DNA from 2 places in the Streptomyces araujoniae genome. Region 2 is predicted to be linked to the other one. Evidence: riboswitches for the same ligand, from Rfam matches in the RefSeq annotation. Region 2 holds a riboswitch; the other holds the start of a gene.
The links. Region 2 has a riboswitch for S-adenosylmethionine ahead of ACQ9ZG_RS07495 (aminotransferase class V-fold PLP-dependent enzyme). Riboswitches for the same ligand answer to the same signal wherever they lie in the genome.

Region 1 (14,380 bases), 2.7 Mb from region 2:
AATGATGAACGAAGGGGCGCGGGGTGTTTTCCCTGGGAAAGCGGTGAAATGGGCACCCGCAAAGGATCCATGGCAGGGCTCCGCGCGCCCAATGGTCTGGACCAAGATACGGGTTCGGGGCTCCGACTGCCAGACCACGTAAGCCAGTTGTGGCCTCCGGAGCCCGTACACGTTGCCGAAGCGATACTCCGGTGGTGTAGACCTCCCCCTCCGGTATGGGGGAAAATCGCTGTTCACCCGGACGGTGGCAGGACGGGTGGCGGCACCGCGGCCGGCCCAGGAGAGGTCCCGCACGGTGACGGTACGCCACCGTCCGTGATCAGGTGGAGTGTCAACGAGGATGGGCGAGGCTGTGCAGCGGCGCTTTACGGTTCTGACCGCGGTGGTTGCCGCGCTGGGTATGACGGCAACGTTGTCGGGCTGCGGGGAGGACAGCGGCACGGGCGACGTCACCCTGAAGCTGGTCGCCGCCGACTACGGCACGAGCGCGGCCAACAGCTCCGAGAAGTACTGGAGCGGCCTCGTGGCCGGCTTCGAGAAGGCGAACCCCGGCATCAAGGTCGAGGTCAACGTCCTCTCCTGGAAGGACGTCGACCGCAAGGTCGCCGAGATGGTCAAGGAGGGCAAGGCCCCCGACATCGCCCAGATCGGTGCCTACGCCGACTTCGCCAAGGCCGACAAGCTCTACAGCGTCGACCAGATGGTCTCCATCCGCACCCAGGCCAACTTCCTCCCCTCCCTCACGGACGCGGGCAAGGTCGACGGCACGCTGTACGGGCTCCCGTTCGTCGCCAGCACCCGGCTGCTCTTCTACAACGAGAACCTCTTCGACCAGGCGGGCCTGAAGGCCCCCAAGACCTGGGACGACATCCAGAGCGGGGCCGCCGCGCTCAAGGCCCAGGGGGTGAAGTACCCCTTCGCCCTCCCGCTCGGCCAGGAGGAGGCCCAGGCCGAGACCATGATGTGGCTGCTCAGCAACAGCGGCGGTTACGTCGACGACGTCGGCCTGTACGACATCGACTCGGCCCAGAACATCGCCACGTTCACCTGGCTCCGCGACAACCTCGTCGGCAAGGGCCTCACCGGCCCCGTCGCCCCGGGCAAGCTGGACCGCGCGAAGGCCTTCGAGGCGTTCACCAAGGGCGAGGTCGGCATGCTCAACGGCCACCCCACGCTGATGGAGGAGGCCGAGGCCAAGGGCGTCAAGGTCGGCATGGTGCCGCTGCCCGGCGCGGAGGGCCCGACCAAGGGGTCGATGGGCGTCGCCGACTGGATGATGGGCTTCAAGCAGAACGGCAACCGCCAGGCGATCGGCAAGTTCTTCGACTACGCCTACTCCGACGAGAACGTCCTCGCCTTCGCCGACGAGTACGACCTGCTCCCGGTGACCGGCAGCGCCTCCGCCGAGATGGAGACCGACAACAAGCACGTGAAGCTGCGCGAGTTCCTGGCCGCGCTGCCCAACTCCCAGCTGCCCCCCTTCGGCAAGACGTCCTGGGCGACGGTGAGCGAGTCGGTCAAGAAGAACATCGGTGAGGCGGTCGCCCCCGGCGGCAGCCCCGAGCGGGTGCTCGGCTCGATAGCGTCCGAGGCGACGCGCGCGGAGAGCGCGGAGTAGCGGGCGCGGGGGGCCCAGCCGGGCCCGGGGTCGGGGCGCGTGGATCGGGGCCTGGGCGCGGTGTGGGTGGTCGCGGCTAGGTTGGCGGTATGACCACCTCCGACTCCGAGCCAGGCGCTGACTCCACCTCCGGTGCCGAGTCCGGTGCCGAGCCCACCTCCGGTGCCGAGTCCGTCTCCGACTCCGAGCCTGGTGCCGAGCCCGCCTCCGGTGCCGAGCCCGGCTCCGACTCCGAGCCTGGTGCCGAGCCCGCCTCCGGTGCCGAGCCCGGCTCCGGTGAGCCCGGATCCGGCTCCGGGCCCCCGCCGTCCGCTTCCGCTTCCGCCGGGCTGTCCGCCCGGGCGCGGGCGGTGCTCGCGCTGGAGCGGAGGCCGTGGGCGGGGCCCGGGGCGAAGGAGCGGGCGATCCGGGAGGAGCTGGGGATGTCCCCGGTGCGGTACTTCCAGTTGCTCAACGCGCTGATCGAGGACGAGCGGGCGCTGCGGGAGGACCCGGTCACGGTGAACCGCCTCCGCCGCCTGAAGGAGGAGCGCCGGGGGAGACGGTGAATCCCGGCCCCTCGGGGGCGCTGCCCCCGTGCCCCCGCTCCTCGAACGCCGGAGGGGCTGGATTCGCCCCCTCGGCTTTCGGCTGCGAAGCGCGATTCAAGCCTCTCCGGCGCTTGAGGAGGGCGGATGCGCCCGGCGGGCCCGCGTCGACGGGCCGGGGCGCGCAGTTCAAGCCCCTCCGGCGATCGAGGAGCGGGGTGCGGGGCGGAGCCCCGGGCGGGCCTGGGGCGTCGATGGTCCGCGTCGGGCGGCGCTGCCCCGAATCTCCGCTCCCCGATCGCCGGAGGGGCCGCATTGCTACGCTCACCCCATGGGCAGCCACTCCGTACCTCTGCCGACCCCGACCACTCCGGCCGGACGGGAGGGCCTGGAGGCCATCCTCCAACGGCCCGGCCGCGCGGTCGTCGCTCTCGACTTCGACGGCACGCTCGCCGACATCGTCCCCGACCCCGAGCAGGCCCGCGCCCACCCCGGCGCCGCCGAGGCGCTCGCCGCGCTCGCCCCGAAGGTCGCCTCGATCGCCGTGATCACCGGCCGCCCGGCAGGCGTGGCCGTGCGGTACGGCGGCTTCGCGGGCGTCCCCGGCCTGGACCACCTCGTCGTCCTCGGCCACTACGGCGCCGAGCGTTGGGATGCCGCCACCGGCACCGTGAACGCTCCCGCCCCGCACCCCGGCGTGGCCGAGGCGCGTGCCGAACTCCCCGGCGTACTGCACGAGTTCGGCGCCTGGCACGGCACCTGGATCGAGGAGAAGGGCCAGGCCGTCGCCGTCCACACCCGCCGTGCCGACGACCCGCAGGCCGTCTTCGAGACCCTGCGCGGCCCCCTCGGCGAGCTGGCCGCCCGCCACGGGCTGATCCTCGAACCGGGCCGCCAGGTCCTGGAGTTGCGCCCGCCGGGCATGGACAAGGGCGTCGCGCTCGCGGAGTACGTACGGGAGGTGGACGCCACCTCCGTGCTGTACGCGGGCGACGACCTCGGGGACCTCGCCGCCTTCGCCACGGTGGAGAAGCTGCGCGGCGCGGGCACGGAGGGGATCCCGGGACTGCTGGTGTGCAGCGGCAGCGCCGAGGTGCCCGAACTGGCCGAGCGCGCGGACCTGTTGGTGCCGGGACCGGCCGCCGTGGTGGAGCTCCTGGCGGCGCTGGCCGACCGCCTCTGAGCCGCGCTCGCGCACATCTGGCCCGACCGCCTCCGAGCCGTACCGGAAGTGCCGGAAGTGCCGGCGCACGGAGCTGAGCGCCGGGAACGCCGGGCGTACGGAGCTGAGCGCCGTGAGCGCCGTGAGCGGCTCCCCTCACTCCTGCCGCAGCGCCTCCAGCTGATCCAGGAACCAGCGCTGCGGCGGAAGCGCCGTCGCCGCCTCCGCCAGCCGCTTCGTGCGGCCCGTCCGCTCCTCGGTGCCCATCGACAGGGCCTCGTGCAGCGCCTCCGCCGTGCCCGCCACGTCGTACGGGTTCACCACGATCGCGTCCTCGCCCAGCTCCTCGTACGCCCCCGCCTCCCGTGACAGCACCAGCGCGCAGCCGTGGTCGGAGACGACGGGGACCTCCTTGGCGACCAGGTTCATGCCGTCGCGGATCGGGTTGACCAGGGCCACGTCCGCCAGCCGGTACGCGGCGAGCGAGCGGGCGAAGTCGTCCTTCACGTGGAGGACGACGGGCGTCCAGCTCTCGGTCCCGTACGTCCCGTTGATCTCCGTGGCCAGCGACTGCACCGCAGCCGTGTAGTCCCGGTAGACCGCGAGGTCCTGGCGGGAGGGGTAGGCGAAGGCCACGTGGACCACGCGCTCGCGCCACTCCGGGCGGGTCTCCAGCAGGGCCCGGTAGGCGTGCAGGCCGCGCACGATGTTCTTGGACAGCTCCGTGCGGTCCACCCGTACGATCGTCTTCCGGTCCTCGCCCACCTGCTCCCGCAGCGCGCCCATCCGCTCGTCCACGTCCGCCTCGCGCGAGCGCCGGCGCAGGAAGTCCGCGTCCGCCCCCAGCCCGTGCACCCCGATCCGGGTCCGGCCCGTCCCGCCCAGGATCTCCGTGCAGCAGCCGATGAACGCGTCCGCCCACCGGCGGGTCAGGAACGCGGCCCGGTCCGCGCCGAGGATGCCCCGCAGCAACTGCTCACCGATGTCGTCGGGCAGCAGCCGGAAGTAGTCCACCGGCGCCCACGGGGTGTGCGAGAAGTGGCCGATCCGCAGGTCCGGGCGCAGCTCGCGGAGCATCCCGGGGACGAGGGCCAGGTGGTAGTCCTGGACCAGCACCGCCGCCCCTTCCCCCGCCTCCTCCGCGAGGGCCTGGGCGAAGGCCCGGTTGTACGTCTCGTAGGAGGCCCACTGGCGCCGGAACTCCGCGTCGAAGACCGGCTCCACGGGGGTCTGGTACAGCAGGTGGTGGACGAACCACAGCACCGAGTTGGCGATGCCGTTGTACGCGTCGGCGTGCACCTCGGCGTCGATGTCCAGCATCCGTACGCCGGGCTCACCGACCCCGCGCCGCACCGCCTCGCGGTCGCCCTCCCCGAGGGCCGCGCAGACCCACAGCTTGTCGTCGACGGCGCTCAGCCCGGAGACGAGCCCCCCGCCGCCGCGCTTGGCGTCGAGCGCTCCGTCCTCGCCGAGCGTGTACGTGATGGGGCCGCGGTTGGACGCGACGAGGACCTGGGCGGTGGCTTCGGCATGCTCGGTGACCATGTAGCGGAACCTAGCCCGTAAGGGAAGCCGCCAAACGCGCGTCCGGCGGACCGGTCACCGGCACCGCGCCACCCACCGCGCCCGCGCACACCTCACGCCGGCCGCCTCGCCCGCGCACGGCTCGGGGCTGCCGAAGCTCCGCGCCCGCCTCGGAGCTGCCGGAGCCCCGCGCCCGCCTCACGCCGCCCACCGCTCCGCGTACTCCGCGATCTCCCGCATGGGCGGCCGCTCCTCCGTGTCCACCGCATGGGTGCGCGGCACGAACCCCTCCGCCCCCCGCTCGAACTGGGTCAGCGCGGGCCGCACCAGATGGCCCCGGGAGAGCCGCAGCTGGGCCGTGCGGTAGATCGCCGCCGCCATCCGGCCCAGCGCCTGCCCGTCCTGGTGGCGGTGGCGCCGCACCCCCACGTCGACCTGGCCCAGCGCGTCGAGGCCCACGGTGTGCAGCGCGTCGACCAGGAGCCCCAGCTCCACTCCGTAACCGACCGGGAACGGCAGCCGCTCCAGCAGCGAGCGCCGTACCGCGTACTCACCGCCCAGCGGCTGCACGAACCCGGCCAGCTGCGGCCAGTGCAGGTTGAGCAGCGGGCGGGCCACCAGCTCGGTGACGCGACCGCCCTGACCTGCGGTGTCGCCGAACGGGCGGTCGTACATCGCCTTGACGAAGTGCACCGTGGGATCGGTGAGCAGCGGGCCGACCGTCCCCGAGACGAAGTCCGCCGAGAAGTCCTTGAGGTCCGCGTCGACGAAACAGACGATCTCCCCGCTGGTCACCAGGAGCGACCGCCAGAGCACCTCGCCCTTGCCCGGCAGGGCCGGTATCCGGGGCAGCACCGCGTCCCGGTGGACCACCCGCGCGCCCGCCTCCCGGGCGACGGCGGCGGTCGCGTCGGTCGAACCGGAGTCGATCACCACCAGTTCGTCCACCAGCCGGACCTTCTCCATCAGCTCCCGCCGGATCGTCGCCACGATCGCCCCGACCGTGGCCTCCTCGTTCAGCGCGGGCAGCACCACACTCACCGAGGTGCGGTGCGGTTCGGCGGTCCGGGCGTCGAGGAGCCGGTCCAGCGGGCGGTCGGCGGACGACCAGGACCGCCTGGTCAGCCAGCGTTCCACCTCTTCGAGCACGGTCTGAACTCCCTGTGTGTGATCCATCTCGCCGTTCGGACGACTATCTCAACCGTCCCGTCCTTCGGTTACAGTCTTGAACAACGCGGACGACCGTCGCATGTCGGGGTCCGTCGTCACACAAACGCCCGGATCGAAGATCCGGTGCCACAGAGCTCATCCAGAGGGACTGAGGGAACGGCCCGTTGAAGTCCCGGCAACCCTCCTGCCGACCGCGAGGTCACGGTGGGGAAGGTGCCAATTCCGTCTTGCGGCGAAATGCGCTGCGAGGAAGATGAGGAGAAAGGGCCTCCGCCATCATGGCTGTTCAGACCATCGCAGGTAATGCCACCACCGCTTCCGTGGACCTCGGTCCCGCCGTGGCGCTTTCCTGCCGCGAGTGCGGCGAGCGTTTCGACCTCGGCCCCCTTTTCGCCTGTGCGTCCTGTTTCGGGCCACTGGAAGTGGCGTACGACCTGCCGGCCGGTGACCCGGAGGCCCTGCGCAAGCGCATCGAGGCCGGTCCCGACAACATCTGGCGCTACGCCCCGCTGCTGCCGGTCCCCGCCGACGTGGCCGGCAAGCCCAACCTGAACCCCGGCTTCACCAAGCTGGTCAAGGCCGACAACCTCGCCCGCGAGCTGGGCGTCACCGGCGGTCTGTACGTCAAGGACGACTCCGGCAACCCGACGCACTCCTTCAAGGACCGCGTCGTCGCGATCGCCGTCGAGGCCGCCCGCGCCTTCGGTTTCACCACCCTCTCCTGCTCCTCCACGGGCAACCTGGCCGGTGCCGTCGGCGCCGCCGCCGCCCGCGCCGGACTGCGCTCCTGCGTCTTCATCCCGCACGACCTGGAGCAGGGCAAGGTCGTCATGGCCGCGGTGTACGGCGGTGAGCTGGTCGGCATCGAGGGCAACTACGACGACGTGAACCGCTTCTGCTCCGAGCTGATCGGGGACCCGCTCGGCGAGGGCTGGGGCTTCGTCAACGTCAACCTGCGGCCCTACTACGGCGAGGGGTCCAAGACCCTGGCGTACGAGATCTGCGAGCAGCTCGGCTGGCGGCTGCCCGACCAGATCGTCATCCCGATCGCGTCCGGCTCCCAGCTGACGAAGATCGACAAGGGGTTCCAGGAGCTGATCAGGCTCGGCCTGGTCGAGGACCGGCCGTACAAGATCTTCGGCGCCCAGGCCGAGGGCTGCTCCCCGGTCTCCGCCGCCTTCAAGGCCGGGCACGACGTGGTCCGCCCCCAGAAGCCGAACACCATCGCCAAGTCCCTGGCCATCGGCAACCCGGCGGACGGCCCGTACGTCCTGGACATCGCCCGCCGCACGGGCGGCGCGGTGGAGGACGTGAACGACGAGCAGGTCGTCGACGCGATCAAGCTGCTGGCGCGCACCGAGGGCATCTTCGGCGAGACGGCGGGCGGTGTCACGGTCGGCGTGACGAAGAAGCTGATCGAGGCCGGGGTGATCGACCCGGCGCTCACCACCGTCGTCCTGAACACCGGTGACGGGCTCAAGACGCTCGACGCGGTCTCCGCGACCTCGCAGGCGACGGCCACCATCAAGCCGAGCCTGGACGCGTTCCGCGCCGCGGGCCTCGCCTCCGCCTGATCATCCCGATCGCCCCGATCGGCCCGACCGCAGCAGTCAGAAAGGCGTCCGTCATGAGCGTCAAGGTCCGCATCCCCACCATCCTCCGCACCTACACGGGCGGCCAGGCCGAGGTCCCGGCCGAGGGCGCCACGCTCGCCGAGGTCATCGAGTCCCTGGAGAAGGACCACCCCGGCATCGCCGCCCGCGTCCTGGACGACCAGGGCAAGCTGCGCCGCTTCGTGAACGTGTACGTCAACGACGACGACGTGCGCTTCGAGGGCGGCCTGGACGCGGCCACGCCCGACGGCGCCGGTATCTCGATCATCCCTGCCGTGGCCGGCGGCTGCTGAACCCGAACGAACACCATTGCCCCCTCCGCCCCTCGGGGAGGAGGGGGCAATTCTGCATGGTTGAGCACGGTACAGTTGGGGAAGCCCCCTTCGCTGCACGCGCCGCCCGCATATGAGAATGCGCCCGGACCCGATAAGAAGCAGCCAAAGTGCGTGAACCCCTTGAGGCATAAGTCACCTTTGCCTGGCCCGACTTGCCCGTAAATCTCAGCAATCCCGCATATTCGGGCGTTCGGCCGTGCCCGGAATTCTCGTCCGATTGACCTGTTGCAGAGGGCAGTTGGGCGGATACATTCGGCCGCGGTCGACGCGCTGCGGCGCTGCCCACCCTCTCCTGTCGGAGGGTGAGTTCCGACCCGGGGCCGCGAAGTGCGGTCCCGTGCAAGGGCCAGTTATAGGGGAGTTAGGCATGGCTCAGGGCACCGTCAAGTGGTTCAACGCGGAGAAGGGGTACGGCTTCATCGCGGTCGACGGTGGTGCGGATGTTTTCGTCCACTACAGCGCGATCCAGATGGACGGGTACCGCACCCTCGAAGAGGGTCAGCGAGTTGAATTCGAGATCTCGCAGGGCCAGAAGGGGCCCCAGGCAGACATGGTCAAGCTCGCCGTCGGCTGAGCCCGACACGGCCGTCCGCCGTCACTACTCACGCACGTAGGGCCCGACCCCGGCATCCGGGGATCGGGCCCTACGCGCGTGCCGGGACCGATCCGCGGGCGCGCCCGGACCGGACCCTGGGGATGCCCGGACCGGACCCCGGGGACGCCCGGACCGGCCTGCGAGGACGCCCGGACCGGTCCCGGATCGGGCGGGGACCGACCCGGGACCGCATGGCGGGCTCTCGTCCAAGGCGCTTGCACTCTCGGGGGTCGAGTGCTAATCATTGGCATTAGCACTCTCCAGGTGAGAGTGACAGAACTTGGACCGGGCCGGTGAGGCCCGCAGGCGTGTTGGGGCAAGGAACCACCACGCACGCAGGCCGTCCGTCGCGGGCGCCTCTCGGTCCGGAGCAATCCACCCCTGTCCGGGAGGACCACTTCACATGGCCAAGATCATCGCGTTCGACGAGGAGGCACGGCGCGGTCTCGAGCGCGGGATGAACCAGCTCGCCGACGCCGTCAAGGTCACCCTCGGCCCCAAGGGCCGTAACGTCGTCCTCGAGAAGAAGTGGGGCGCGCCCACGATCACCAACGATGGTGTATCCATCGCCAAGGAGATCGAGCTCGAGGACCCGTACGAGAAGATCGGTGCGGAGCTGGTCAAGGAGGTCGCCAAGAAGACGGACGACGTCGCCGGCGACGGTACGACCACCGCCACCGTCCTCGCCCAGGCTCTCGTCCGCGAGGGTCTGCGCAACGTCGCCGCGGGCGCCAACCCGATGGCCCTCAAGCGCGGTATCGAGAAGGCCGTCGAGGCCGTCTCCGCCGCTCTGCTGGAGCAGGCCAAGGACGTGGAGACCAAGGAGCAGATCGCTTCGACCGCCTCCATCTCCGCCGCCGACACCGAGATCGGCGCGAAGATCGCCGAGGCGATGGACAAGGTCGGCAAGGAAGGCGTCATCACCGTCGAGGAGTCCCAGACCTTCGGTCTGGAGCTGGAGCTCACCGAGGGTATGCGCTTCGACAAGGGCTACATCTCGGCCTACTTCGCGACCGACATGGAGCGTATGGAGGCGTCGCTCGACGACCCGTACATCCTGATCGTCAACTCGAAGATCGGCAGCGTCAAGGACCTCATCCCGCTGCTGGAGAAGGTCATGCAGTCGGGCAAGCCGCTGCTGATCATCGCCGAGGACGTCGAGGGCGAGGCGCTCTCCACCCTGGTCGTCAACAAGATCAAGGGCACGTTCAAGTCCGTCGCCGTCAAGGCCCCGGGCTTCGGCGACCGCCGCAAGGCCATGCTCGCGGACATCGCCATCCTCACCGGCGGCACCGTGATCTCCGAGGAGGTCGGCCTCAAGCTGGAGAACGCCGGTCTCGACCTGCTCGGCCGCGCCCGCAAGGTCGTCATCACCAAGGACGAGACGACCATCGTCGACGGTGCCGGTGACAGCGACCAGGTCCAGGGCCGCGTCAACCAGATCCGCGCCGAGATCGAGAACTCCGACTCGGACTACGACCGCGAGAAGCTCCAGGAGCGCCTCGCGAAGCTGGCCGGCGGCGTGGCCGTCATCAAGGCCGGCGCCGCCACCGAGGTGGAGCTCAAGGAGCGCAAGCACCGCATCGAGGACGCGGTGCGCAACGCCAAGGCCGCCGTCGAGGAGGGCATCGTCGCCGGTGGTGGCGTGGCCCTGCTCCAGGCCTCGGCCGTCTTCGAGAAGCTCGACCTCACGGGCGACGAGGCGACCGGCGCCAACGCCGTGAAGCTCGCGCTGGAGGCCCCGCTCAAGCAGATCGCCGTCAACGGTGGTCTCGAGGGTGGCGTCGTCGTGGAGAAGGTCCGCAACCTGCCGATCGGTCACGGCCTCAACGCCGCGACGGGTGAGTACGTCGACATGATCGCCGAGGGCATTCTCGACCCGGCGAAGGTCACGCGCTCCGCCCTGCAGAACGCCGCCTCCATCGCCGCGCTCTTCCTCACCACCGAGGCCGTCATCGCCGACAAGCCCGAGAAGGCCGGCGCGGCCGCCCCGGGTGGCATGCCGGGCGGTGACATGGACTTCTGATCGGTTCCGGTCCGCCGGTCGATCGAGGTTCCGCGTACGACGGGTGCGTCAGGTGCGCCGAGTACGCAGGTACGTCCCACAGGGGCGGCATCTCCCAGCCGGGAGGCGCCGCCCCTGTGGCGTGTCCGTGGCCGCGGGGGGAGTGCGGAGCCGGGCCGTACGGGAACCGCCGGCGCGTGGGAACGGTCCAACGGTTCATACGGGCAGCGGTTCACGCGGGCGACGGTGGATACGCGGGAACGGCTGACGCGCGCGGGGGACGCGTGCGGCACGGGAACGGGGGCGGGGCGGTCATGACGGCCATGGGGAACACCGGGTCGGGCAACACCAGGCCGGGGAACACCGGTGGCTGGCCGGGGCGCGGGGAGCGCGGGCGGTGGAGCGGGCGGCGGCTCAAGGGCGCCGCGCTGCTCCTCGCGGGGGCGCTCCTGTGCGCGGTGGGCGGCCTCATCGTGGTCACCGGCACGGGCCTCTCGAAGCTGTTCGGCATGCGGGTGGAGACCTTCGGCCGGATCGCGTGCCACGACACGCGCGCCGAGAAGGGGCAGACCGTCTGGCACTGCTTCGGGGAGACCGGGGCCCAGCAGCGCGCCAACGAGGCGGAGCGCGAGAGGGTCGCCCGGGAGTCCCTGCGCGTCCACGTCGACGGGATGCCCGCGTCGGCGCGGATCGAGCGGACCCGGATCACCTTCGCGGACCACGACGGCCGCGACGACCCCGAGACGATCACCGCGACCCAGGTCTTCGACGGCGGCCGGTGGTACGCGCACTCGGGCCAGCTCGTCGTCTACGGGATGATCCCCCTCCTCGCGGGCGTCGGAGCGGCGGCGTGGGGCGTCTACCGGGTACGCGAGGCGGCGGGCGCGCGGGGCCGCTGAGGGCCGCTGCGAACGTCTTGGCGGACGCCCCGGCGGACTCAGGCCCCCCTCATGGGGCGCCCAAGGCGCGCTCGGGATGGGCCCGAGGGCGGGCCCGGGGCCGCCCGATCACAGCGCACTCGCGGCGTGTTCGCGGGGGCGCGGGCGGGCGGCCACAGGGTGCAGGCGGAGCTCGGGCGGGGCTCGGGCGGGTGCGGACGGGCTCGGAGGGGGCCTCGGCGTGCCCGAGCGGTCCCGGACGGAACCGAACGAGCGGTCGGGAGTGGCCGAATGGCTACTTGCCGTGCCTGGCACCGTACGGCAACACACGTTCGAGCGGTTTCGTCGATGCCGGTGGCGCGCCGACCGTGCGTGAGGTAGGGCCGGTGCGGGCGTTGCCGGGCCCCCGCCTCGCTGGTTCCTCCGTCCGGCCGCGCCCCGCGCGATCTCTTGGCTGCTCACTGCCGGGGTCGGCTCGCCGCCCGTAGTTATTGGTCCAGTCCATTGCATCGGACCGGCCCGCCGCTGTGCGACTGCACATGCCGACCGGTCGGTGCCTCGGCGGTGGTACGGGCCGTCGCGGCCGCGCTCTCTCCGCTCGCACTATCCGGCCAACTTCGCGCGGTAAGTCGGAATCACGCGTACCGGTCCGGCGGCGGGACATGATGGCCCTGGTGATCACCTGGTGAACACCAGGCCCACCAATAACTCCAGTTATGCGACCACCTGTTGGGCATAACGGTCGTCAACCGCACAGAAGGGAAGGTGTCATGAAGCAGCAGCAGGAGAAGGCCAAGAAGGCCTACATGAAGCCGTCGCTGTTCAAGCAGGGCGACTTTTCGAAGAAGACCGCCGGTTACTTCTACGGCTCGTACAAGGAGTACTGGGTCCGGCGCATCATCTGAACCGCCGACCGGTTCCCTGTGCACGGTGTGAGAACTTCCGAAAGGTGAAGATGCCCGGCCTGCTGCGTGACTACTTCGTCGTCCTGCCGGACAGCGTGGCGGGCCACACGGTGGCCGGGCAGCTTCCCGCACCGGGGACGACCGGGGCGGCGTCGGACCCGTCCAGGACCGGGCCCGCGTTCGCCCCGACGGCGATCGGCGGCACCGCCAGCACCGCGACCGGCCCCGGGATCGAGGCCGGGACCGGCACCAGCACCAGCACCGCGACCGGGACCAGTACCGCGACCGGGACCGGAGACGTCGTGACCGTCCCGCACCCCTCCGGCCGCCCTTGGGTCCTCGCGCGCCCCCTGTTCCGCAAGGTCAGCCACCTCCGCCGAGGCCGTGACGCCCTGGTGCTCATCGGCCCCGGCCGCGTCCCCGAGGCCGTGCTCGCCGACCTCCTGGAGGGCGCCCGCGACCGGGCCGGGCTGGAGCGGCGCCTCGCCCGGCTCCCCGGCCTCCACCACGTCATCGCCCGGATCTCCGGCGAGACCTGGATCCGGGGCACCGCCTCCGGGCTGCGCCGGATCTACCACGCCCGGCACCCGCAGGCCGGGACCATCGCCTCGGACCGCCCGGCCGTCCTGGCCCACCTGACCGGCGCCCCCCTGGACGACGGCGCGCTGGCCCTGCGCCTGCTCGACTTCCTGCCGCACCCCCTGAGCCGGCGCGCCCTGTGGCGGGGCGTGCACGAGACCGGGGCCGGGTACGGACTGGCCCTGCCCGTCGCAGCACCGGGCACGGCCGCCGCCCCCGGCCCTCACGAGTACCGCTGGTGGGAGCCCCCGCCGCCGGAACTCCCCCTGGCGGAGGGCGCCCGCAGGGTCGGGGAGGCCATCGCCGCCTCCGTACGGGCCCATGTCGGCGGCCTGGACCGGATCAGCTGCGAACTGTCGGGCGGCCTGGACTCCACGACCCTCACCTTCGCCGCCCGCGCGACCGCCCCGGCGGAGCTGTCACTGCTCACCGTGGCGGCCCGGGACCGCTACAGCGAGGACGAGACGTGGGCGCGGCGGGCGGTGGAAGCGGCACATGGCGGGCCCACGGACACCCCCGCCCCGGCCCACCACATCATCCCGGCCGACCAAGCCCCGTACTTCTACGCGGACTTGACCGCCACCTCGGCCGAGCTGAACGACGAACCGCTCCCCGTCGCCCCCGGCCGCGCCCGCGCGCACCTGCTCCTGAGCCGCGCCCGCGCCACCGGATCGCGCTACCACCTCACCGGCTACGGCGGCGACGAACTCTTCCTCGGCCTGCCCCACGCCTACCAGGACCTCTTCCACGGCAACCCCCTCACCGCCTGGAACCACCTCAGCGGCCTGCGCCACCAGCTCGGCTGGCCCCTCCTTCCCACCCTCAAGGCCCTGCTGAACCGCTCCACGTTCCCCCGCTGGCTGGCGGGCGCGGTCACCACCGAACCGCAGCCGGTCACCCGGACCCCGCTGCTCTCCTGGGGCGTACGGCAGTCCCTGCGCCCCTGGTTCACGGACCACGCGCGCACCCTGATCACCGAGGAGTTCCGGACCGCCGCCGAGCGGGCCGAGCCGATCGACCCGTGGCGGGGGCGGCACGTGGACATCGACGCGGTACGGATGGGGGCGCGGCACTTCCAGGCGATGGAGGACATCGGCATGACGATCGGGCTGCCGGTCGCGGCCCCCTTCTACGACGACCGGGTCCTGGAGGCCACCCTCGCGGTACGCCTCCCGGAGCGGATCAGCCCCTGGCGCTACAAGCCGCTGCTCGTCGAGGCGATGCGCGGGGTCGTGCCGGACGCGCTGCTGGCCCGTACGACGAAGGACCACATGTCCTCCGACGAGCACCAGGGACTACGCGAACACGCCCCGGAATTGGCGGACTTGTGGACCGGCTCCCGCCTCGCCGACCACGGGCTGGTGGACGCCCGCCACCTGCTCCGGCTGGCGGCCGAACCCTTCTCGCCGGTCCTGGTCGAGCACTCCATCAGCTCCACCGTGGCCGGGGAGACCTGGCTCCGCACGGCG
Region 2 (14,380 bases):
TCCTCGCCGCGCTTCCAGGTGGAGGCGTAGACGACGACGCGCTCGGGGTCGAGCCGCAGCGCCATGTTGTGCAGGAACGCCTGGATGCCACCGGGGCGGGGCGGGAAGTCGTTGGTCACGATCAGGGTCTTGTCCATCGCGGCCGACAGTACCGAACGGCCGCGCTTCACGGCCCACGCCCTCACCCCCCGGCATCATGGGCCGCCGGACGGGATCCGGAGACGATCGAGGGCAGCGGCGATGACGGCACGGCGGACACCCATCGGCGCGGACCTCCCGCCGCCCCGACGCTTGTCGTCCCGACTCCTGCCGTCCCGGCTCCTGCCGTCCGGACGGCTTCCGTTCGCACGGCTCCCGTACGGGCTGCTGCCGTGCGCGGTCTGGGCGCTGACCCGGACCGCCCTGCTGCTCTGCGTGTTCCACGTCCTCACCGTCCCCGGCCCGGACGTCACCGTGGACGTCTCGGTGATCTACCGGGGCTGGTACGAGACGCTGCTGACCGGCACCTATCCGCTGGACGACATCACCTGGCAGTACCCGCCCGGCGCCGCCCTGGCGATCCTCTCCCCCGCCCTGCTGCCCTTCTGGGAGTACGCGACCGCCTTCTCCGTCCTCGTCCTGCTCTGCGACGCCCTGGTGTGCGGGCTGCTGCTGTACGCCGGGCGGCGGCCGGGGATGCGGGCGGCGGGCGCGTGGGGGTGGATCGTGGGGGTGCCGCTGCTGGGGCCGACCGTCTACGCCCGCTACGACCTGATGGTGACGGCGGTTGCGGTGGCCGCGCTGCTGGCCGGGGTGCGGCGGCCCCGGGTGCTGGGGGTGCTGGCCGCGTTCGGGGCACTGCTGAAGGGGTGGCCGGCGCTGCTGCTGGTGGGGGTGCGACGGGGGCGGCCGGCCCGGGCGGCCTGGTCGGCGGCGGCGCTGACGGGGGCCGGGCTGGCGGTGGCGTTCGGGCTGTGGATGCCGGGGGCGTACGCGTTCCTCGCCTTCCAGCGGGACCGGGGCACGGAGATCGAGTCGCTGGGGGCGCTGTACTTCCATCTCGCGCGGCACTTCGGCTGGGAGGGGCGGGTGGAGCTGCACTACGGGTCGATGGAGTTCCTCGGCCCGGGGGTGGGGACGGTCTCCGCGCTGGCGCTGGGGCTCGCCGCGCTCGCGCTCGGCTGGCTGCTGGTGTGGCGGCTGCGGGCCCGTACGTTCGCGGCCCACACCCCGGCGCAGGCCGCGTTCACGGCGGTGCTGCTGTTCACCACGACGAGCCGGGTGATCAGCCCGCAGTACGTGGTGTGGCTGGTCGGGCTGGCGGCCGTCTGCCTGGCCTTCCGGAACGGCGGGATGGTGCGGCCCGCCGTGCTGGTGCTGGTGGCGGCCGGGGTGACGGTGCTGGAGTTCCCGGTGTACTTCGCCGAGGTGGTGGCGAGCGACGCGTGGGGCGTGGCGCTCCTGTCGCTGCGGAACGGGCTGCTGGTGGCCGCCTCGGTGATCGCCGCGCGGCGGCTGTGGCGGGAGACGGTGCCGGGGACGGCGGCCGGGGCTGCCCCGGTCGCCGGGGATCAGCTGAGCCGGGTGCTGAGGTAGTCGCGCCAGTCGGCGGTGAACCGCTCCGGCGTGGTGTCGAGCACCGCGTCCATCGCCTGCTCCACCGACCCGTCCCGCCCGGAGTGGGCGCCCACGGCCGCGTAGAAGGCGGTCAGCTTCTCCTTGCCCCACCGCTCCGCGATCAGCTCGCAGGCCATCCAGGCGCTCTCGTAGGCCCGGGACAGCTCGTCGGCGTCTCCGTCGAAGCCGAAGTCCTCGTCCACGGGGAGCGCTTCGGGTACGTCACCGGCCCGGACCGCCTCGGTCAGCGCGGGGGCGATCAGATCGGGGGCGCGGTCCTCGCCCCGGTAGGCGGCCCAGTCGGCGAAGCCCTCGGAGAGCCAGACGGGGGTGGCGGGGGAGGTGCTGGTCCGGGTGGCGACATGGACCGTCTCATGGGTCAGGACGATGCGCTGGCCGAAGCTGCCGAGGGAGTCGTACGCCTGCGGGTTGACGACCACCCGGTCCGCGATGGCCGGACGCTCCCCGCCGGTCCCCGCCTCGCCCGTGGTGACGGCGGCGATCCCCCGGTAGCTGGCCTCCGGCGAGCCCAGCAGCCCCGCCATGGACTTCACCGAGTCCGGGACGTGGACGACCACCCGGCGCGCCCACTCCCCCGGCCAGGCGTCGGAGACCGCCGGTACGGCGAGGTCCACGGTGTCCGCGATCCGGCGCAGCTCCTCCTGCGGCCGCCCGACGCCCAGGACGAGGCTGTGGGCGCCCCGGACGACCTCCACCTCCCCCTGGTGCCAGAGCTGGTCGGAGGCGCCGTCGGCGGGCCGGTCGGCGGTGACGTACCAGCGGTCGCCCTCGCGCATCAGCTCCAGGGTGCGGCGGGTGGCGACGGGCGCGGTGTCGTACCCGTCGATCCGGTAGCGCAGCTCCACCTCGGCGGTGGCCCAGTCGCCGTCCTGCTCGGGCGTGCCCCGCACCTCGTACGCCCAGGACTTCAGGGGTACGTCGGCGAGGTTGGCGAACTCCGTGCGCTGGGCGGCCCGCAGCTTCCGGGCCTCGGGGGCGATCGGCTCCAGGTAGCCCGCCGCGTCCCCGGCCAGGACGGCGGCGGCCCGGCGCTCCAGGGTGGTGTCGAGCTCCCGGACGGTGAGGGAGGTGTCGGCGCCGGCCGGGGGCGCGCAGCCGGGCGCGGCGGCGGTCAGCAGGGCGGCGAGCGCCAGTCCCGCGGCACGCCGGGGAAACCGGGGGCGCCCCGCTCGCGTACCTCGTCCTCGTCCGGCCATCCTGCCGATCGTACGGTCCGCGGCGGGCGGCGGCCCGGCCCGGTCGTGCCGCCGGGCGCGACGACGGCCGGATCCTGCCGTAGGGCCGGGTCGGCGCGGTGGCCGCGGTGGCCGGGACGCGTCAGACGCGGGTGACCGAGGAGACCGGCATCATGCCGACCGGGTCGTAGCGGATCGCGGCGCCCGGGTAGGGGGCGTGGATGACCTGGCCGTTGCCGACGTACATGCCGATGTGGCTGGCGTCGGCGCGGTAGGCGACCAGGTCGCCGGGCTGCGCCTGCGAGAGGGGCACCATGCGGCCCGCGTACCGCTGGGCCTGGGAGGTGCGGGGCAGGCTGACCCCGGCCTGGGCGTAGGCCCACTGCATGAGGCCGGAGCAGTCGAAGCCGGAGGGGCCGTTGGCACCCCACACGTACGGCTTGCCGAGCGCCCGGTGGGCGGCGGCCACGGCGGACATCCCGCGGGCCGAGCCGGGGGCGACGCCGGAGAGGTCGGGGGCGCCGGTGCGGCCGGAGCGGGAGGCCCGGTCGAAGGAGGCGCGGTCCTCGGCGGGGAGGGCGGCCAGCAGCCGGCGGGCCTGGCGGAGCTTGGCCTCGACGGATCTCTTGTGGCGGGTGACGGCGGCCCGGTTGCGCTCCAGCTCGGTGAGGGCGCGGGTGGCCTCGGCGCGGGTCTGGGCGAGCCCGCGCTGGGCGTGCCGGAGCTTGTCCAGGGTCAGCGCCTGGCGGGCTCCGGCCCGGTCGAGGGCGGCGGCCCGATCCAGATAGGTGTCCGGGTCGGAGGAGAGCAGCAGGGCCAGGGCCGGGTCGATGGCTCCGGTGCGGTACTGGGCGCCCGCCATCGCGCCGAGCGCGTTGCGCATCCGGTTGACGGCCTCCTGGCCGCGGGCGGTCGCGTCCTGGGCCCGGTCCGCCTCGCCGCGCAGCCGTGCCACCCGCTCCCCGGCCTCGTTGTACCGCTCGGTGGCGCGCTCGGCCTCGCCGTAGAGCCGGTCGACGGCGGCCCTGGCGCTCTCGCGGGTGTCCTTCGGGTCGGCGCTCGCCGGGGCTCCGGTGAGGGTGGCGGCCGCGGTGGCCGCCGCTGCCGAGACGACCGTGACACGGACGCTCCGGGGGATGCCGGACTGGGTGGGACGGCGATGGGACACCACAGGAAGCCGCACTTCCTTCCGCTGACGCAGTTGACGCAGGAACGCGCGGCCCCCTGCCGCCCGGGAGGGGGCGGACCGATGGGCGGGAGCCGCACAGCAGCCAGACAGTAATCGGACGACTACCGGGCGGCCAACGACCGCGCCGGTGGCGGAGGTGGCGTCGAACGGCGCTGCCCCGCCGGTGACCTCGGTCTCCGGCGGGGCAGGGCGTCAGCGTGGGGTGAGGTGATTCCCTCGTTCGGGCGTCTTCCTCGGTGGGCGTGGCGCCCGGGGTGCCGGGCGCCTCGCTCCAGGTTCGTACGCGTCAGATGCGGACGCCGAACTGGAAGGTGCCCATGTAGTCCATCGACTCGTAGCGGACGACGGTGCCCGGCTTCGGGGCGTGCAGGATCTGGTTGTTCCCGGCGTAGAAGCCCACGTGCGACAGGCCGTTGAAGAAGACCAGGTCGCCCGGCTTGAGCTGGCCGCGGCCGATCTTCACGCCGTCGTTCTGCTGGGTGTAGGTGGTCCGGCTGATGTTGACACCGGCCTGGGCGAAGGCCCACTGGGTCAGCCCGGAGCAGTCGTAGGAGTTGGGGCCGGAGCCGCCGGAGACGTACGGCTTGCCGAGCTGGGTGGCGGCGGCGGAGAGGGCGGCGGCGCCACGGTTGGAGGCGGGGGCCTCGTTGCCGAGCTGGACGCGCTCGCTGGTGGCGCGGCTGGCGCGGTCCTTCGCCGCCTCCTCCTCCTGGATCTTCGCGCGCTCGGCGGCGGTCAGGCTGTTGAGGAGGCGCTGCGCGTCGGCCAGCTTGCCCTGGTACTTCTTCTTGTTCTCGCCGAGCTGCTTGCGGACCTCGGCGAGGTCGCCCAGCTTGTCCTGGGCCTCCTTGCGCTGCTGCGCGAGGGTGCGCTGCTTGGCCTGGATCTTCTGCAGGGACTCCGTCTGCTTGACCGTCAGCTGGTCGAGCGCGGAGGCCTGGTCGAGGAAGCTGTCCGGGTCCGAGGCGAGGAAGAGGGCGACCGAGGGGTCGATGCCGCCGGAGCGGTACTGCGCGGTGGCGATCGAACCCAGCTCGCCGCGCAGGGTGTTCAGCTCGTCCTGGCCGCGGGCGACCTTGTCCTGGAGCGCGTCGACCTGCTTCTTCAGCTTGTCCTGCTGCTCCTTGGCCCCGTTGAACTTCTCGGTGGCGGCCTCGGCCTCGTGGTAGAGCTTGTCGACCTTCGCCTTGACCTCGTTCTTGGTCGGCTTGGGGTCGGCGTGGGCGGCCTGGGAGGTCAGGGCCACGGCCGCGGCTGCGGTCGCGGTGAGCACGGTCACGCGCGCGCGGCTCGGCTGCTTGGGACGACGGTGGGACGCCACGAAGGCGAGCTCCTTCTTCCTCAGAGCCGCCTACCGGGCTGTGGGGAGGGATTCCCCGGCTCCGTACGCTCACGGACTCGGCGGTTCCTTCGCCGTCACCCCCAATGGGTGATCAACCGTGCGAAGGTTCGAGGCCTGACCCTAGTGACCATCTTGTGATCAGTTCAAATCCTCACAGGATTTTTCTCGTCACATCAGGCACTTCTTTACTCTCACCGCACCACGTGTAGCGATGACTTGACGGTACGTTCCCAGAAATCCGGCATGTCACACATGTCGAACATTCATCCCTGGACGCGCGAAAGCCGCTTGAGGAGCAAGACGGACGCGACGGGCCGGGCACCGGCCTTGGCCACCCCGTCGGCCACCTCACGGTCGGTCGAGACGACCACCACGGGCCTCCCCGGGGGTTCCGCGCGGGCGAGTTGGCGGATCAGCTCGTCCGCGGTGACCCCCGCCTTGCTGAAGAGCACCCGCACCCCGCGCGGCGGGGCGAGCAGCACCGGCGCGGCCAGTTCGGCGCCGTCGAAGACACAGGTCACCTCGGCACCGGACTGCGCGGCCAGCATCGACAGACCGCCCAGCAGCCGCAACCGCTGCTTCTCCAGCGGCATCTGCGGATAGCCGGTCTTGGTGACGTTGTAGCCGTCCACGATGAGGTGCGCCTGCGGCAGCGCCAGCAGCTGGTCGAGCAGCGCCGGGTCCGTCTCGGAAAGCGCCCTGGCGGCAATGTCCTTGGGGGACATCCGGCCCGGCTCCACCGCGTCCACGCTGTCGGCCGGGCGGGTCGTCACCGGGGGCAGGGCCAGCTCGCGGCGGAGCCCCGAGGCGGCGTCCAGCACGGTGTCCAGCAGCAGCCGCAGCCGCATGTCCTCCACCGAGCGGCCCTCGCGGGCGGCCCGCCGGCTCGCCTCCAGGGCGGCCTCGGCCTCGCCGAGGCGGTGTTTGAGCCGGCGCGACTCGCTCTCGGCGGCGGAGAGCTGGGCCGCCGCCTCGGCCCGCTGGGCGTCCGCGTCGACGGCGCTGCGGCGCAGGGCGGCCTCGCCGCGCTTCACCTCGCTGAGCGCGGAGCGGAGCTTGCGGTGGAGCGACTCGGACTCCTTGCGGGCCGCGTCCAGCTCGGCGCGGAGCCGCTCGGCCTCGGCGCGGGTGTGGGCGCGCGCCCGCTCCAGCTCCTCGCGGAGCTGGCCCAGTTCACGGCGGGTCTCCTCGCCCACCCGCTCCGCGTCGGCCCGCTGGACCTCCTCGCCGGCCGCCTCGACCAGCTTGACCCAGCCCACCGGGCGCAGCACATAGGCGGCCGCCGCCACATCGACCGGGTCGGCGGCGGCGGGGGGCGCACCCGCCTCCAGCGCACCGGCCAGCTCCGGCTGGGCGTGGCTCAGCCGCTCACCGATGCGCCGCCGGAAGAGCGGGTCGCTCTCCAGGGCGGCGGCCATCGCGTTCCCGGCGAACTTGGCCCGCCGGGTCGGGGTGAACCGGGCATACTGCCGCAACTGGGCGGGCAGTTCGGCGACGGTCAGCCCGCCGAAGGCCTCCGCGACCAGGGCGACGACCCGCCGCCGTACGCCTTCGGGCAGCGGACGGTCGAGCGCCTCTGCGCCGCCGTCGGCCGCATCGGCCGGTTCGGCGCCGCTGGTCGGCTGTTCCACCGTCCGTCACCCCATAGATATGTCTGTCGGTGCGCTCCCTCAGGAGGCGGCACCCGGCCTGTCCACCAGTTCGATCTGGTCCACCGCGTTGCACCAACGACAGCGGACCGACTCGATGGTCTCACTGACCACCTCCCGCTCCTCGACACTGGACTCACCGGCCAGGTCGAGATGGACGTACTCCACGACCTTGGAGGACCGCGTCACGTCGAAGCGCGTGAGATTGCCGCACAGGGTGCAGCGCCAGCGGGTCGAGTCCGTCGGCAGGGGAACCGTCGTCATCGTTGCGTCCTCTTTCGTCGTCTCCAGGAGCCCGCGCCGGGCGCGCCGCCGCGACTCCACCTGTCTACGTCAAGGATCTCGCGGTGCGCCGTCGAACTGCGGAAGTCCTGGCGTAACCCTACGGCCTCGCGTATAGGCATCGGCACGGCGAGGCGCTCCGTCCCGTTCTCCCCCGGTACGTCATGCTCTGTACATGATCGACGTACGGCGGTTCGCCCGGTGGACCACGGCCGCGGGGGCCCGGGAGCGGACGGCGGGCGGGGCGCCGGTGACGTACGGGCTGATCGCCCTGTGCGGCGCGGTCTTCCTGATCAGCCCGCTCTCCGGGTTCGGCGGCGCCTCCTACGGCAGCCAGGACGCGCTGCTCGCCGCGCAGGCCGGGTACTTCGAGCGGTGGGGGGTGATCCCGGCCGAGCTGTGGGAGGGCTCGCCGCGCGCCCTGCTCACCCCGTTCACCGCGCTGTTCGTGCACGGCAGCTGGCTGCACCTGCTGGGCAACCTGCTCTTCCTCTACGTGTTCGGGGCGATGGCCGAGGAGCGCATGGGCCGGGTCCGCTTCGCGCTCTTCTACGTGGGGTGCGGCTATCTGGCACTGGTCTGCTACGCGGCGGTCCACGCGGACTCGGGCCAGACGCTGGTCGGCGCGTCCGGCGCGATCTCGGCGGTGCTCGGTGCCTTCCTGTACCTCTTCCCGAAGGCGCGGGTGACGAGCCTCTTCCCGTTCCTCTTCTTCCTGCCGCTGCGCTTCCCGGCCTGGATCGTGCTGGTCTTCTGGTTCGGACTCCAGTGGGCGGCGGCCCAGGCGGCGGACGCGGGGCCGGGGGTGGCGTATCTGGCGCATGTGGCGGGGTTCGCGGCCGGGTTCCTCTGCGCCTGGGTGGGCTATGGGCGGAGAGCTAGAGTGAAGGTTCCAGCCACGGCGACCGAGGGAGACAGACAGCCGTGATCACCGCGATCGTGCTCATCAAGACCAGCGTGGACCGGATTCCGGAGATCGCCGAGGCCATCGCCGCGCTGGACAGTGTCAGCGAGGTCTTCTCCGTCACCGGCACCTACGACCTGATCGCCATGGTCCGGGTCGCCCGCCACGACGACCTGGCCGATGTCATCCCCGGCCGCATCAGCAAGATCCCCGGCGTCGAGGGCACCGACACCCATGTGGCGTTCCGTACGTACTCCCAGCACGACCTGGAGGCGGCGTTCGCGATCGGCCTGGACGCCTAGGGGGTGTCCGGCCCCGATCCGCCGGACACCCCCTGGACCGTACGCACGTCGGCCGGGGACGGGCAGCGCGCCCGTCCCCGGCCGAGGTGTTGTCAGACCGTACGGGCGGCCTCGCCCCGGTCCGGGACGCAACGGCCGTCCTCGGTGCGGTACTTCCACTGGGCGCCCTCGCGGACCAGTTCGGAGACCGCGCGCAGGAACCGCTCGATGTGCTCGTCCGGCGTACCCGCGCCGAAGCTGACCCGGATGGCGTTGAGGGACCGCTCGCCCGGCTCGGCCTCGGGGGCGCCGCACTCGCCCGGGTCCTGCGGGTCGCTGCCGAGGAGGGTGCGGACCAGCGGGTGGGCGCAGAAGAGGCCGTCGCGGACGCCGATGCCGTACTCGGCGGAGAGGGCGGCGGCGAAGTGCGAGCTGTTCCAGCCGCGCACCACGAAGGAGATGACCCCGACCCGGGGCGCGTCGTCCCCGAAGAGCGAGAGCACCTGGACCTCGGGCACCTCGGCCAGCCCCTCACGGACCCTGCGCACCAGTTCCTGCTCCCGGGCCACCAGGGTGTCGAACCCCGCCTCGGTGAGGGCCTTGCACGCGGAGGCGATGGAGTAGACGCCGATCACGTTGGGCGAACCGGCCTCGTGGCGGGCGGCCGTGGTGTGCCAGTCGACGTCCACGCCCCCGTCCGCGCGCCGGGCGACCTTGCGGGAGGCGCCGCCGCCGGCGAGGTACGGTTCGGCCGCCTGGAGCCAGTCGGCGCGGCCCGCGAGGACACCCGAGCCGAAGGGCGCGTACAGCTTGTGGCCGGAGAACGCGACCCAGTCGACGTCCAGTTCGGCGATGTCCACCGGGTGGTGCGGGGCGAGCTGGGCGGCGTCCAGGACGATCCGGGCGCCGTGCGCGTGCGCGGCGGCGGCCAGCTCCTTCACCGGCCACAGCTCACCAGTCACGTTGGAGGCACCGGTCACGCACACGAGGGCCGGGCCGTAGGGGTCGCGGTCCGCGAGCGCCCGCTCCAGGGCCTCGACCGCCTGGCCGGGGGTGCGGGGCGCGTTGAGGTAGGTGACCCGGGCGTCGCGCCAGGGCAGCAGGGAGGCGTGGTGCTCGGTCTCGTACACGAACACCTGGCAGCCGGCCGGGATCGCGGCGGCCAGCAGGTTGAGGGAGTCGGTGGTGGAGCGGGTGAAGACGACCTGGTCGTCGGCGCGGCAGCCGAGGAACTCCGCGACCGTGCGGCGGCTGTTCTCGAAGAGGTCGGTGGAGAGCTGCGAGAGGTAGCCGGCACCGCGGTGGACGCTGCCGTAGTACGGGGCGTACGCGGCCACGTCGTCCCAGACCCGCTGGAGGGCCGGGGCGCTGGCGGCGTAGTCGAGTGCGGCGTAGGTGACTTCACCGCCGGTAACGAGCGGAACGGTGACATCCTGCCCCAGAACGGGCAGCGGGGCACAAACCGACGGGTCGAGGGCAGCGGTGGAGACAGGCATGGCGAACTCCCGTAACAGGCAGGCGAAATCGACGCGCCGGCGGATACGCGGCGGCGCGGAGATGGAAGGAAAAGAGGGTGCGCTGAAGAAGGGCGGTCAGCTCAGGGCGTGGAGAAGCCCCGGGACGAGCCCTAACGCATTCGCTTGCTCACAAGAGGCTCCCTAGGGACCAGGACCCCGGGGGCTGACGTCCAGTGGACGCCGAGGGGCCCGCGCTTGCCGCAGACCTCGCTGCCTACGGCCTGGTCTTCACCCGGGGCACCCCGCCACGGACGGAGGGTTGCCGGACAGCGGGCCGGGGCCGTAGTCGCTGTCACTCATGACCTGCGCAGTATCTTGCCATACGCACGGGGACGCGCAAGGGCGCGGTCCGGCATCCGGACCGCGCCCTGCGTCACATCCGGCGCCTCAGGCGTTGCTGGCCGCCACCCACCGCTCCAGGGCACGCTTGGCGGCCCCGGAGTCGACGGCCTCGGCGGCCACCTGGATCTGCGCCGCGATCCGCTCGGTCAGCGGGCCGGTCCCCGGGTCCAGCGCGACGAGCGCCGCCGCCGCGTTGAGCAGCACCGCCTCCCGTACCGCGCCGCCCTCGCCGTCCAGCAGCCGGCGGGCCACATCGGCGTTGTACGAGGCGTCGGCGCCGCGCAGCGCCTCGACGGGGACGATGGTCAGCCCGACGTCGCGCGGGTCGAAGGGCTCCTCGCGGACCTGCCCGTCGCGGACCACCCAGATCCGGGAGGTGGCGGTGGTGGTCAGCTCGTCGAGCCCGTCGTCACCGCGGAAGACGAGCGCCGAGTTGCCGCGCTCCGCGAGCACGCCCGCGACGATGGGCGCCATCCGGGCGTCGGCCACCCCGATCGCCTGGGCGCGCACCTGGGCCGGGTTGGTGAGGGGGCCGAGGATGTTGAACGTGGTCTGCGCCCCCAGCTCCCTGCGGGCCTTGGCGGCGTACCGCAGGGCGGGGTGGAACTTGACCGCGAAGCAGAAGGTGATGCCCGCCGCCTCCGCGACCTCCACCACCCGCTGCGGGGTCAGCTCCAGGTTGACGCCGAGCTTCTCCAGGACGTCGGAGGAGCCGCTCGCGGAGGAGGCGGCCCGGTTGCCGTGCTTGACGACCTTGGCGCCGGTCCCGGCGATGACGATCGCGGCCATGGTCGAGATGTTGACGGTCTTGGCGAGGTCGCCGCCGGTGCCGACGATGTCGACGGTGCGGCCGGGCACCTCGATGGTGTTGGCGTGCGCGTACATCGCGCGCACCAGCCCGGTGACCTCCTCGACGGTCTCGCCCTTGGCCCGCAGCGCGACCGCGAAGCCGGCGATCTGCGCGTCGGTGGCCTCGCCGCTCATGATGCGGTCCATCGCCCAGGCGGTCTCCTCGGAGGAGAGGTCCTCGCCGCGCAGCAGGGGGTTCAGCAGGCCGGGCCAGGAACGGTCCGCCACGCTGTCGCCGCCGCTCGGGGTCACAACGTTCATGGTCCGCTCCAGGGGGTCCACAGCCGGGAAAGATACGGCTCCACCCTATCCAGCCACCGGGACCGCGAAGAGCCCCGTCCATCGAATGGACGGGGCTCCCGCGGTGGCGATCAGTTCAGGCGATCAGTGGTGGCCGTGGCCCTCGGTGATCTCCTTGTACTCCTCGACGGTGGGCTTGGCGATCTGGCTGTTCTCGCCGTAGTAGCCCTTGCTGAGCCGGGCCCGGACCTTCTCTAGTACGGGGATCTTGCGCTTGACCCCGTTCTCGTCGACCTCGGGACCGAGTTCGAGCGGGGTGTACTGGTGGTGCTGCGTGAGCGTGTGCAGCTTGTCCTGGGAGAGCGGCTCGTGGATCTCCACGAACTCACCGTGCGGCAGGCGCTTGATGATGCCGGTCTCGCGACCGTGCAGCACCTTCTCCTTGTCGCGGCGCTGGAGACCGAGGCAGATCCGCTTGGTGACGATGAACGCGATGACCGGTCCGACGAAGAAGAAGATCCGGACGAACCAGGAGATGGCGTTGATCGACAGGTGGAAGTGCGTGGCCCACAGGTCGTTACCACCGCCGACGAGGCCGATGAAGTACGCCGTGATCCAGGCGACGCCGAGCGCCGTACGGGTCGGGGCGTTGCGCGGGCGGTCCAGGATGTGGTGCTCGCGCTTGTCCCCGGTGATCCAGGACTCCAGGAACGGGTACACCGCGGGCAGCGTGAGCACCAGTCCGAAGAGGACCAGCGGGATGAACACACCCAGGTTGAGCGTGTAGCCCCAGTGGCTGATCTCCCAGCCCGGCATCACACGGACCAGACCCTCGGCGAAGCCCATGTACCAGTCGGGCTGGGCGCCGGTGGACACCTGGTCCGGGCGGTACGGTCCGAGCGCCCAGATCGGGTTGATCGTGGCGATGGCCGAGATGATCGCGATGATGCCGAAGACGAGGAAGAAGAAGCCTCCGGCCTTCGCCATGTAGACCGGCAGCAGCGGCATGCCGACGACGTTCTTGTTCGTCTTGCCGGGGCCCGGGTACTGCGTGTGCTTGTGGAAGACCACCAGGATGAGGTGGGCCACCAGCAGGCCGAGCATGATGCCCGGCAGCAGCAGGATGTGGATCGAGTAGAACCGGGCCACGAAGTCGTGGCCGGGGAACTCGCCGCCGAACAGGAACATCGAGATGTACGTACCGACGATCGGCACGGACAGGATGGCGCCCTGGGTGAAGCGGACACCCGTACCGGAGAGCAGGTCGTCCGGGAGGGAGTAGCCGGTGAAGCCGGTGAACATACCGAGCACGAAGAGCAGGAAGCCGAAGACCCAGTTGATCTCGCGCGGCTTGCGGAAGGCGCCCGTGAAGAAGACGCGCATCATGTGCACGAACATCGCCGCGAGGAAGATCAGCGCGGCCCAGTGGTGGATCTGCCGGACCAGCAGACCGCCGCGGACCTCGAAGCTGATCTTCAGCGTGGAGGCGTAGGCCTCCGACATCCGGATGCCCTGCATGGGCTCGTACGGGCCGTGGTAGACGACCTCGGTCATGCTCGGCTGGAAGAACAGCGTCAGATACACACCCGTGAGGATGATGATGATGAAGCTGAAGAGCGCCACTTCACCGAGCATGAAGGACCAGTGGTCCGGGAAGATCTTGCGCATGTTGGCCTTGGCCAGGCCGTAGATGCCCAGCCGGCCGTCGGCCCAGTCGGCGACCCGCTCGCCCGCGGGTGCCTTGCGCTGTCCCGCCTGGTCGGCGGGCGGGGTGGTGGTCGCAGTACTCATCCGCGCTCCCAGAAGGACGGACCGACGGGCTCGTCGAAGTCACCGAGCGCCTCGAGGTTGCCCTCGCTGTTCACGCCGATCCGCAGCTGCGGAAGCGGGTGACCGGCCGGACCGAAGATGACGCGGGCGCCGTCGGAGAGGTCGAAGGTGGACTGGTGGCACGGGCAGAGCACGTGGTGTGTCTGCTGCTCGTACAGGCTGATCGGGCAGCCGACGTGGGTGCAGATCTTGGAGAAGGCCACGATGCCCTCGTGGGCCCAGTCGCGCTGGCGCTTGTCCTTGATGTCGTCCGGCTCGATGCGGACGATCATCAGGGCGGCCTTGGCGATCTGCGAGAGGAAGTCGTGCGAGTCCTCCTCCAGGCCCTCGGGCTTGGCGAAGGTCAGCGATCCCACGGGGACGTGCTCCGGACGGAGCGGCTCGCCCGTGTTCATGTTGACGAGCAGCTTGCCCTTGGCCCACATCGTGGTCCGCAGCTTCTTCTCCGGGAGCGGACCGAGGTCGCGCAGCAGCACCACACCGGAGAGCGGCACCAGGGCCAGCGCACCGAAGAGGGTCGTGCGGATGAGCTTGCGGCGGCCGATCGCCGACTCCTCGGCACCGGCCTTGAAGTCGGCGAGGACCTTCGCCTTGACCTCGGGGGTCGCCTCGATCGCGTGGCGCTCGTCGGCGACCTCGACGTCGGACATCAGGGTGCGCGCCCAGTGGACGGCACCCGCGCCGATGAAGAAGAGCGCGAAGCCGAGCGTCAGCCCCAGGGAGAAGTTGAGGGGGCTCACATGGCCGAAGGGCCAGATGTAGACGATCTTGTCCACGGGGAAGATGACGTACGACGCGATGAAGCCCACCGTCGACAGCATCGAGAGCGTGAACATGAACGCGACGGTCCGCTCGGAGCGGTTCGCGGCGCGTTCGTCGATGTCCTGGATACGCGGCTGGTGCGCCGGCAGCCCGGGGTCGGCGAACGGGTCGTCCGTACCCTCCACCGCGCCGTGCGCGGTCTCCTGCACTACGGGCAGGTTGTCTTCTGGAATCTTTTGGCTACTCATGACTTCTTGGCCTTAGCGGTGTGGGCCGCGACCCAGGCGGCGGCTGCGACGAGTGCGCCCAGCCCGAAGATCCAGGCGAAGAGCCCCTCACTGACCGGGCCGAGACCGCCGAGGGAGAGACCGCCGGGGCTCGCCGTCTCATCACCGTTCACG

Region 1: it holds a riboswitch for S-adenosylmethionine, as region 2 does, so the genes downstream of both, thrC (threonine synthase) here and ACQ9ZG_RS07495 (aminotransferase class V-fold PLP-dependent enzyme) in region 2, are expected to answer to the same signal.

Annotation. Positions count from the first base shown of each region.
Region 1 is NZ_CP194070.1:4,402,873-4,417,252, forward strand. It holds gene ACQ9ZG_RS18850 (ABC transporter substrate-binding protein) at 341-1,618, shown strand; gene ACQ9ZG_RS18855 (DUF3263 domain-containing protein) at 1,948-2,166, shown strand; gene otsB (trehalose-phosphatase) at 2,477-3,328, shown strand; gene ACQ9ZG_RS18865 (alpha,alpha-trehalose-phosphate synthase (UDP-forming)) at 3,464-4,852, opposite strand; gene ACQ9ZG_RS18870 (glucosyl-3-phosphoglycerate synthase) at 5,030-5,980, opposite strand; SAM riboswitch class I at 6,134-6,261, shown strand; gene thrC (threonine synthase) at 6,280-7,575, shown strand; gene ACQ9ZG_RS18880 (MoaD/ThiS family protein) at 7,629-7,907, shown strand; gene ACQ9ZG_RS18885 (cold-shock protein) at 8,317-8,523, shown strand; gene groL (chaperonin GroEL) at 8,948-10,570, shown strand; gene ACQ9ZG_RS18895 (hypothetical protein) at 10,864-11,448, shown strand; gene ACQ9ZG_RS18900 (keywimysin-related RiPP) at 12,198-12,332, shown strand; gene ACQ9ZG_RS18905 (asparagine synthase-related protein) at 12,383-14,380, shown strand, end outside.
Region 2 is NZ_CP194070.1:1,743,056-1,757,435, forward strand. It holds gene ACQ9ZG_RS07450 (glycosyltransferase family 4 protein) at 1-137, opposite strand, end outside; gene ACQ9ZG_RS07455 (glycosyltransferase 87 family protein) at 322-1,575, shown strand; gene ACQ9ZG_RS07460 (conjugal transfer lipoprotein TrbH) at 1,551-2,813, opposite strand; gene ACQ9ZG_RS07465 (C40 family peptidase) at 2,935-3,963, opposite strand; gene ACQ9ZG_RS07470 (C40 family peptidase) at 4,268-5,302, opposite strand; gene ACQ9ZG_RS07475 (NYN domain-containing protein) at 5,587-6,954, opposite strand; gene ACQ9ZG_RS07480 (hypothetical protein) at 6,994-7,236, opposite strand; gene ACQ9ZG_RS07485 (rhomboid family intramembrane serine protease) at 7,430-8,182, shown strand; gene ACQ9ZG_RS07490 (Lrp/AsnC family transcriptional regulator) at 8,179-8,460, shown strand; gene ACQ9ZG_RS07495 (aminotransferase class V-fold PLP-dependent enzyme) at 8,553-9,935, opposite strand; SAM riboswitch class IV at 10,143-10,260, opposite strand; gene trpD (anthranilate phosphoribosyltransferase) at 10,344-11,408, opposite strand; gene qcrB (cytochrome bc1 complex cytochrome b subunit) at 11,532-13,178, opposite strand; gene qcrA (cytochrome bc1 complex Rieske iron-sulfur subunit) at 13,175-14,227, opposite strand; gene qcrC (cytochrome bc1 complex diheme cytochrome c subunit) at 14,224-14,380, opposite strand, start outside.